DNA from 3 places in the Priestia sp. FSL P4-0332 genome. Region 3 is predicted to be linked to each of the others. Evidence: riboswitches for the same ligand, from Rfam matches in the RefSeq annotation. Region 3 holds a riboswitch; each other region holds the start of a gene.
What was found. Region 3 has a riboswitch for S-adenosylmethionine ahead of MKY06_RS25445 (methionine ABC transporter ATP-binding protein). Riboswitches for the same ligand answer to the same signal wherever they lie in the genome.
Positions count from the first base shown of each region.

Region 1: it holds a riboswitch for S-adenosylmethionine, as region 3 does, so the genes downstream of both, MKY06_RS06065 (hypothetical protein) here and MKY06_RS25445 (methionine ABC transporter ATP-binding protein) in region 3, are expected to answer to the same signal.
Region 2: it holds a riboswitch for S-adenosylmethionine, as region 3 does, so the genes downstream of both, mtnK (S-methyl-5-thioribose kinase) here and MKY06_RS25445 (methionine ABC transporter ATP-binding protein) in region 3, are expected to answer to the same signal.

Region 1 covers NZ_JBBOUA010000001.1:1,187,740-1,191,019, forward strand. The annotation lists gene MKY06_RS06055 (GNAT family N-acetyltransferase) at 1-484, shown strand, start outside; gene MKY06_RS06060 (M20 peptidase aminoacylase family protein) at 532-1,686, shown strand; SAM riboswitch class I at 1,750-1,851, shown strand; gene MKY06_RS06065 (hypothetical protein) at 1,919-2,161, shown strand; gene MKY06_RS06070 (M20/M25/M40 family metallo-hydrolase) at 2,631-3,280, shown strand, end outside.
Region 2 covers NZ_JBBOUA010000001.1:1,236,250-1,239,529, reverse strand. The annotation lists gene MKY06_RS06300 (carbon-nitrogen family hydrolase) at 65-847, shown strand; SAM riboswitch class I at 939-1,089, shown strand; gene mtnK (S-methyl-5-thioribose kinase) at 1,225-2,397, shown strand; gene mtnA (S-methyl-5-thioribose-1-phosphate isomerase) at 2,433-3,280, shown strand, end outside.
Region 3 covers NZ_JBBOUA010000001.1:4,840,436-4,843,715, reverse strand. The annotation lists gene MKY06_RS25460 (YusG family protein) at 1-186, shown strand, start outside; gene MKY06_RS25455 (toprim domain-containing protein) at 368-718, shown strand; gene MKY06_RS25450 (thioredoxin family protein) at 733-1,032, shown strand; SAM riboswitch class I at 1,213-1,320, shown strand; gene MKY06_RS25445 (methionine ABC transporter ATP-binding protein) at 1,452-2,477, shown strand; gene MKY06_RS25440 (methionine ABC transporter permease) at 2,470-3,138, shown strand; gene MKY06_RS25435 (MetQ/NlpA family ABC transporter substrate-binding protein) at 3,156-3,280, shown strand, end outside.

The DNA.
Region 1 (3,280 bases), 3.7 Mb from region 3:
AACAAATGACGACGCAGATAACTTATTGAACTTAACTCTACAAGCATATAAGCCTATTCGAGAGCGAGGCATTCCTTTCTTAGCAGCTACTGCTGATCTTGCCCTTGTTAAGAAAAATATTTCTCAAAACCTTTGCTATGTATATGAAGAAGATAAAAGAATCGCTGCAACTGTATCTATACGAATGCCTTGGGGAGAACATCCAGGTCCGTTTGCTGTTCCGCATCTTTGGTGGTTTGCAGTGGACCCGTCGTTTGCCAGGAAAGGCGTTGGTTCTAAGCTGCTGCATCTAGTAGAGGAAGAGGTAATAAAAAATACGTTTAAATCACCAGGTGTGTCTTTAGGAACAGCAAAAGAACATCCTTGGTTAGTTGAGATGTATGAACGAAAAGGATATGTTCAAGCTAAAGAAAAGCACCTTGCAGAAGGTTATACGACCGTATTTCTTTATAAAAAATTCAATGAGGTACACTATTTGTCGTAAAAGATAGAGAAGTGATCCAAATTAAGAAATGTGAAAGAGTGATAAATATGACCGATCAATTACTACTAAATAAACTAATAGACATACGCCGTGAGCTGCACCGGTTTCCAGAACTTTCAATGAAAGAATATGAAACAACTAAACGTATTAAAAAGTGGTTAAAACACTATGATATTTCTATAGCGGATGAATTCCAATTAGACGTAGGAGCAGTAGCAGAAATTGTGGGAGGAAAGCCGGGACCTATTATCGCTATTCGAGCTGATATTGATGCGCTGCCAATTGAAGAAAAAACCAATCTGCCATTTGCTTCTGAAGTGAACGGTGTTATGCACGCATGCGGCCATGATTTTCATACGGCTTCTATAATCGGAGCAGCTATCCTTCTTAAAGAGCGTCAGCAGGAGCTTTGCGGTACGGTTCGATTTATCTTTCAGCCAGCCGAAGAAACGGCTTCTGGGGCAAAAATGCTAGTTGAAAAAGGTGTGCTCGAAGGAGTGGAAGCGATATTTGGGATGCATAACAAACCGGATCTTCCTGTAGGGACCATTGGTATCAAACCGGGACCTTTAATGGCAAGTGTTGATCGTTTTGAAATTGACGTCAAAGGAGTAGGAGGTCACGCAGGTATCCCTGAAAAAACAATAGACCCAATTGCTGCTGCTGGTCAAATTGTTACTAGTTTACAAACCATTGTCAGCCGTAATCTCAGCCCCTTTCAAAATGTTGTTGTCAGCATAACTCAAATCCATGGAGGGAGCTCGTGGAACGTCATTCCTGACAAAGTAACGCTTGAAGGAACTGTGCGTACCTTTCAAGAAGAAGCGAGAGAAAAAATACCGGCTCTTATGAAACGAACTGCTGAAGGGATTGGCGCAGCTTTCGGGGCTTCAGTAGACGTTAAATGGTATCCATATCTTCCTGTAGTAAACAATGATGATACGCTGGAAAAACTAGTTACTAAAGCGGCAGAGGATCTTAGTTATCAAGTCGTAGAAGCTGAACAATCGCCTGGAGGAGAAGATTTTGCCGTATATCAGCAGCATGTACCAGGATTTTTTGTATGGATGGGTACAGCTGGAGAATATGAATGGCACCATCCTTCTTTTTCATTAAATGAAGAGGCATTACTTGTAGCAGCTTCTTATTTTGCTAATCTAAGCTTTCATTTTTTGAATTCATTCCATTACCAAAAAAATTAAAATATTTTTATTTTTCTATTTACGGGGATGGAATTGTTTGATAAAATAAATTTTAAATTAAAAAAGTTATCACGAGTGGACGAGAGATCTGGCTCTTTGACTCCACAGCAACCTACGAATGTAAGGTGCTCCTACCAGCAAAGCATGTGCTTTGGGTGATAAAACGGGTGAAAAACTCATTTTGCATCAAAGCAAAATGAGTTTTTTTATTTTTCTAAAAGGAGAGGGTTTTATGAGCCATACAGCAGTTGCAGCACATACAGGAGAGAAAGCATTAAAGGAAGCAGTGAAATTATTAGGAAAGCATTATCAAGTAGCTTATCGGGAATTAGAAACATTTTATGAAATTGTGGTCGAAAACCATGTTCGTACATATGCTGTAGGCATAGATATTAAAGATGTACAAAAAGCAAATGAACTAGAAATTTATTCATCATGCTGTTCCAAGCTTGAGCGAGTAGGCTGTCTTTTATAGAAGAAGTCTGCTCGCGCCTCTATTTTTTAAGTGTTTTTAAATAGAAAGCATGGTTTTTGACAAGCAAAGAATCTGGTGGGTATAATCAATACTCAACAGGTTTTAAAATTAATCATAAATTGTCGAAATTTTTACACAAATTAAAGGTTACATTCGAAATGAATTGTGGTATGTTATAAAACAAGAATATTTTATGAAAGGAGCATTGAAATGGAAATGTCTCTTGAACACGGAAACGATGCAGGAAGCGAACAGCTTATTGATCGTATCCTAGACTTTTTAGAAGATGACGAAAAGTAAAAAAAGAGTGTGCGGTGCTATCCCTAGCCGCACACTCTTTTTTTATCATGTGCGTAAAGGCAGCGCCATACTATGATACATAGGGATAGAATGAAAGAGTCTCTGTCAAAGGGATTGACGAATGGTTTTGTTTGATAGAAAATTTAGAAAAAGGAAAGAGATGAAGGTTATGTCGAACAAAACATCTTTGTATCAAACAAAAGAACAGTTAAAAAAACTTGTAAGCGAATTGGTTTCTATACCTAGCGTGACAGGAACGATGGCAGAAGTGGAAATGGCTGAATCGATAGCGTCTTATTTATTGAAGCTGCCTTACTTTCAAAAAAACGAGCAAGTCGAGCTTCATTCAACAGGAGACGGGCGATCGATTGTCACAGCTTTTGTTCAAGGGAAAAATACGAATAAAACAGTTGTACTAGTAAGTCATTACGATGTAGTGGATGTACAAGATTATGGACAGTGGAAAAAGGATGCTTTTCACGCTGATACATTAACGAGTACTTTTTATAACCATATGGAACAAGTTCCGGCGCACGTACAAAAGGATATGATAAAAGGAGACTGGCTTTTTGGCAGAGGAACGATGGATATGAAAGCAGGCATTGCTCTGCATATCAGTATGGTTGAACGAGCATGCAACGGAGAGTTTGACGGAAACATCCTGCTGCTGTCGGTGCCGGATGAAGAAGTAAATTCGCTTGGGATGAGAAAAGCAGTGCCTGTTCTTTTAGAACTTGCCCGCAAACATCAGCTGGATTTTTCTCTCATGCTAAATGCAGAACCAGTGTTCAGCCGCTATCCTGGAGATCAAACGAACTA
Region 2 (3,280 bases), 3.6 Mb from region 3:
ATATTGTAATACTCAACTTGTAAAGTCATTTTTTTCAACTACTAAAAAAAGGACGGATGATAAAGTGAGTGTAAAAATTACGTGTTTGCAGCTTGATATTGCGTTTGGAAACCCAACTAAAAACCGAAAATATATCGAACAAAAAATGACGGAAGCCCTGAAAGAAAACCCTGATATCCTTGTGCTTCCGGAGCTATGGGATACAGCTTATGATTTGACGCGGCTAGACGAAATTGCAGATGATGAAGGGCAGCAAGCCAAGCAATTAATCTCTCAGTTTGCTAAAACAAACGAAGTAAATATTGTGGCAGGTTCGATTGCAAAAAAAACAGAGCAAGGCGTCACGAATACGATGTATATTTTTGACCGAAAAGGTCGTGAAGTATCAGAATACAGTAAACTGCACTTATTTAAATTAATGGATGAACACCTCTATCTCGAAGCAGGAACAGCAAAAAATCTTTTTACACTTGAACAGTCACTGTGCGCAGGAGTTATTTGTTACGATATTCGTTTTCCAGAGTGGATTCGGGTTCATACTAGCAGCGGAGCAGAAGTCTTGTTTGTTGTCGCTCAGTGGCCGGCTCCAAGACTTGCCCACTGGAAAGCCCTGCTCATTAGCCGTGCAATCGAAAATCAATGCTATGTAATCGCGTGTAATCGTGTAGGCCAAGATCCTAATAACACATTTGCCGGACATTCCTTAGTTATCGATCCGTGGGGAGAAATAATCGCTGAAGCTGGCGATAGCGAAGAACTTTTAAGTGCTGACGTTAACCTGGAACTTGTAAAAGAAATTCGTAAACAAATTCCTGTCTTTACAGATCGCCGCACAGAATTTTATTAATTATGTATTGACAGCCGTTTTTTTGCATGATACGATTTTCACCAGATATTATAAAATATTCAAACAAATCAAAATTGAATAAGTAATCGTACTCTTATCAAGAGTTGGCTGAGGGATTTGGCCCTGTGAAGCCCAGCAACCGACCGTCATTCCATCCTAAGATGGATCACACCCGTAAAACATCTTTTACAAAGGCACGGTGCTAATTCCAACAGAAAGTAATTCTTTCTGGCAGATAAGAGGTTTGAACACTACAATCAAGCCTCTTTCCAACGAAAGAGGCTTTTATATTTTCTAAAATTATAAAAGCCTCCATATATTCTTAAACCTATTAACTTAGTAAACAAATCAGTTTAATAAACTATGGAGGGATTCCGATGTCAACAACAAAAACAGAGAAGTATCAGCCTTTAACAGAAATTTCAGCAATCAAACTTGTGAAAAAGCTAGGTCTTTTTGATGCCACAGAAGCGCTGACTGCCCGTGAAATTGGTGACGGCAACTTAAATCTCGTCTTTCACATCATAAATGATCAAACGAATAAATCCATTATCGTCAAACAAGCACTTCCCTATGCAAAAGTTGTAGGCGAAAGCTGGCCTCTATCATTGAACCGTGCCACAATTGAAAGCAATGCGCTCAAGCAATTTGGTGCATTTACGCCAGAACTTGTGCCCGCTGTTTATTACCACGATGAAACGCTTGCTGTTACGGTCATGGAAGATCTGTCTCATTTAACGATTTCTCGCGCCGGACTTATTCAAGGTGAAAGTTATCCACTGCTCTCACAGCATATCGGTTCTTTTTTAGGACATATTGCGTTCAAAACGTCTGATTTCGCCTTAAAGCCTCAGGATAAAAAAGAAGAAGTTGTTAAGTACAGCAACCCGGACTTATGCAATATTACGGAAGATTTAGTGTTTACAGATCCTTTTTTTGATATTGATACAAATGAATTTGAAAAAGCGCTGCGTCCTGATGTAGAAGAATTGTGGAATGATGGTGATGTAAAGCTACAAGCAGCAAAATTAAAATATAAATTTTTAACAAATGCGCAAACGCTAATCCACGGTGATTTACATACAGGCAGCATCTTTGCTAGCAGTCAAGAAACGAAAGTGATTGATCCAGAGTTTGCTTTTTACGGTCCGTTTGGATTCGATTTAGGGCAATTTGTTGCGAATTTATTTTTAAATGCTCTTTCTCGAGAAACAAATCGTGAACCGTTATTTGCACACATTACGAACACATGGAACGTATTCAAAGATACCTTTACTGCGCTTTGGCATTCTGAAAACACTGAACCTTTCGCTAAAGATGAGCGCTTATTACATGAAATTTTAACGCAAACGTGGCAAGATGCTGTTGGATATGCAGGATGTGAAATCATTCGACGTACGATTGGCTTAGCTCACGTGGCGGACTTAGACGAAATTTCTTCAGAGGAAAGAAAAATTAACGCTAAACGTACTGCGTTAAAAATTGGACGTTATTTGCTTCTGCACCAACAAGACGTTTCACCAAATGAATTTGAACATTTACTTCGATAACGAATAATGTACACAATGAAAGGATCGGTATCAGCATGACAAATACACTATCACTTCCGCGCTCAGTGGAATGGAATGAATCATATATTACTTTATTAGATCAGCAGCAGCTTCCTGGCAAAGTTGAATATATTAAGCTGCAAACCATTAAAGACGTATGGGATGCTATCACTACCTTGAAAGTACGCGGAGCCCCTGCAATCGGCATTACGGCGGCTTTTGGTCTTGCTCTTTCTGCGCTTAGCTATGACACAGATTCAGTCAAGGAATTTAACAAAAAGCTAGCTCTTGATCAACAGTATTTAGCTAGTTCACGCCCTACTGCCGTCAATTTATTTTGGGCATTGGAGCGCGTAGCGAAAAGCGCTGAATCCGCTTCGTCCGTTAATGAAGCTAAAACAAAAGTTGTTCATGAAGCTATTCAAATTCAAGTAGAAGATGAAGAAACGTGCTACCGAATTGGAGATCATGCTCTTTCTTTATTTAAAAAGAAAGATAAAATCATGACAATATGTAATGCTGGTTCAATTGCTACAGCTTATTATGGAACAGCATTAGCACCTTTTCACTTGTCTAAGCAGCGCGATATTCCGCTTGAAGTATTTGCCTGTGAAACAAGACCCGTTCTTCAAGGTTCTCGCTTAACAGCATGGGAACTTCAGCAGTCGGGAGTGGACGTGACGCTGATTACGGATAATATGGCTGCTCATACAATTAAAACAAAAGGAATTAATGGGATTATTGTAGGTGCTGACCGCATTGCAGCAAATGGCGATACGGCTAACAAAATTGGAACATATGGACTTGCTCTTTTAGCGAAAGCATTCGGTATTCCATTTTACGTAGCAGCGCCGCAGTCCACATTTGATTTATCTATTCAAGA
Region 3 (3,280 bases):
GGCATGAAATTATATGTTGATAAGCAGCCAATTGGTGAAGTTAGTTACGGAACAAGCGGCAATGAATACCGCTTTGAAGAAGGGTATTCGCAAGAAAATAATAAGTTCTACCAATATACGGATGTACAAAAGCAAGGTGAAACGCAAAAATATACAGACTGCGACGAAGAAGCAGGATGGTGCTAAACAGTGGCAACTGCCGCTGTTTTTCTTGTTTTATGGAAACAATATGGCCTAAGCTGCCTTTTAAAACAGTTCTTTCTTGCAAATTTCTTTTAAAAAACAGGTGAACTGTGATACATTAACGAATATTGTATAGCATAAAGAAATGATGTTACTATACAACTGACGATTATGGGTGATGAAAATGGGGCTAATTGAAATCGAAAAAGTAATTATTGTCGAAGGAAAATCAGATAAAAAACGTATCCAAGATATCATTCGAGAACCAATTGAAATTATCTGTACAAACGGTACGATTAGTTTATCAAAGCTGGATGAAATTATTGACTTTACGTTTAACAAAGAGGTATACATACTCGTTGACTCTGATGATTCAGGGAATAAGCTAAGAAAACAATTTAAACGAGAGCTTCCGGAAGCAGAGCATCTATATATTGATAAAATGTACCGAGAGGTTGCTGCCGCCCCTAGACATCACATAGCAACAGTATTACTGAGTGCCAATATCGATGTTAATGCAGAATTTTTAACATAAAAGGAATGAGCAACATGCAAGAATGGAGCGAAAAACAGCTTGACGATCAGTTAAAAGAAGGACAAAGAGCGTTTATCTTTTTCCATACACCTTTTTGCGGGACATGTCAGCTGGCAAAAAAAATGTTAACCGTAGCAGAAGCGATGCTGCCTGGTGTAACTATCGGAATGAGCAATTTAAATTATATGCCTTCAAAAGCAGAAGTATTTTCAATTGAAAGTGTACCTTGTTTGATTGAAGTGAAAAATGGCGAAATGGTAAAAAAACTCTATGCGTTTCATTCTATCGAGCACGTACTTGAAGAGCTTCGATAATCAAACGTTTGTTTAAAATGAAGAAATTGAAAGAGAGCAAACCGTTGGGGCTGTTGAAATCTTGGGATATTATCCCAAGAACAAAATCTGTTGACAGCCTATCTGACACATGCTAAAATCACACTCATGAATGTTCATAAATGAATGAATATTTCCCAAAAACAAAATAATTGTTGCGAACTCTTATCAAGAGAGGTGGAGGGACTGAGCCCTGTGAAACCCGGCAACCGTCAGACTAACTGAAATGGTGCCAATTCCTGCAAAGCTATGCGCTTTGAAAGATGAGAGAAAGGATTAAATATCGAGCCTTTCTGTCATGCGCAGAGAGGCTTTTTTAATGAGGAAAATTGTTTTACGGCTTTTTCATCCTATAGGGCAACCTAACATAATTAAGTTTTTACTAAAGAAGGTGAAGAAATATGATTACATTAACAGACGTTACAAAAATTTATCAGGCTAAAAGCGGTCAAGTAACAGCTGTTGATAATGTGAATCTAACCGTTAACCAAGGTGAAATTTACGGAATTATTGGTTATAGCGGAGCGGGGAAAAGTTCTTTAATTCGCTTGCTAAACGGGTTAGAAACACCAACGACAGGAACGGTCGAAGTAGCAGGTAATGATATTGGAAAAATTAAAGGCGGAAAACTCAGAAAAGCTAGACAAGAAATTAGTATGGTGTTTCAGCACTTTAATATCTTGTGGTCGCGTACGGTGCGAGAAAATATTGCCTTTCCGTTAGAAATAGCAGGGATCTCAAAAGAAAAAAGAATGAAACGAGTAGACGAGCTTATCAAGCTAGTCGGGCTTGAAGGGCGTGAAAATGCTTATCCATCACAGCTTAGCGGTGGACAAAAGCAGCGTGTTGGTATTGCTCGAGCGCTAGCCAATAACCCAAAAGTATTGCTGTGTGATGAAGCAACATCAGCGCTTGATCCTCAAACGACAGATTCCATTTTAGATCTGTTAGTAGATATTAATGAGAAGCTAGGGTTAACCATTGTATTGATTACTCATGAAATGCACGTTATTCGTAAAATTTGTCATCGGGTAGCCGTTATGGAAAATGGGGCAGTGGTAGAAGAAGGACAAGTGCTAGAAGTATTCAGAAAACCTAAGCAGCCGATTACAAAACGATTCGTTCAACAGATTTCTGAACCAGAAGAAACGTTTGAAACAATTGAACAAGTACAGGAGTTATATCCAAGCGGGCAAATTATTCAGCTGACGTTTGTTGGCGGAAAAGCAGAGCAACCGCTCATTACAACGATTTTAAAACAGTTTGATGTAACGATTAATATTTTGCAAGGAAAGATTTCTCATACACAAACAGGTTCATACGGAACGTTGTTCGTTCATTTAGACGGAGAATTAACAGAAGTTGAAAAAGTCATTGCATACATTCATGAGCAGCAGGTAGAAGTGGAGGTAATGACAAATGCTTGAGAAACTATTTCCAAACGTTATTTTAGATGATTTTATTCAAGCGACAAATGAAACACTATATATGACAGCTATTTCAGTTATAGCCACGTTTGTTCTAGGTATTTTATTAGGCTTGCTTTTATTTTTAACGTCCAAAGGACAGCTTTGGCAAAACAAACCTTTATATGCCATTGTGTCAGCAGTTGTAAATATCTTTCGTTCCATTCCATTCATTATTTTAATTGTTTTACTGATTCCATTTACCAAAGCATTGGTAGGAAGTATTTTAGGCGCTAATGCAGCGTTACCTGCTTTAATTGTTGGAGCAGCACCATTTTACGCGCGTCTTGTAGAAATTGGTCTGCGTGAAATTGATAAAGGTGTTATTGAAGCTGCTAAATCAATGGGAGCAACAACAAGCACTATTATCTTTAAAGTGCTGTTACCTGAATCGCTGCCAGCTTTAATTTCTGGTTTGACGGTAACGACAATTGCGTTAGTCGGCTATACGGCAATGGCGGGTGTGATTGGAGCTGGAGGTCTCGGGAATCTTGCATATTTAGAAGGATTCCAGCGCAGTCATAATGATGTAACGCTAGCTGCTACGATCTTAATTTTGATTATTGTATTTATTATCCAACTTATTGGAGATGCGATTACTGCAAAAATTGATAAAAGATAAAGGGAGGATTATTTATTATGAAAAAATGGCTTTCGGCTTTAGCACTAACATCTGCGCTAGTAGTAGGATTAGCTGCATGTGGATCTAACAATGGATCAAAAGATGAAAAGAAAATTGTTGTGGGTGCATCTAATACGCCTCA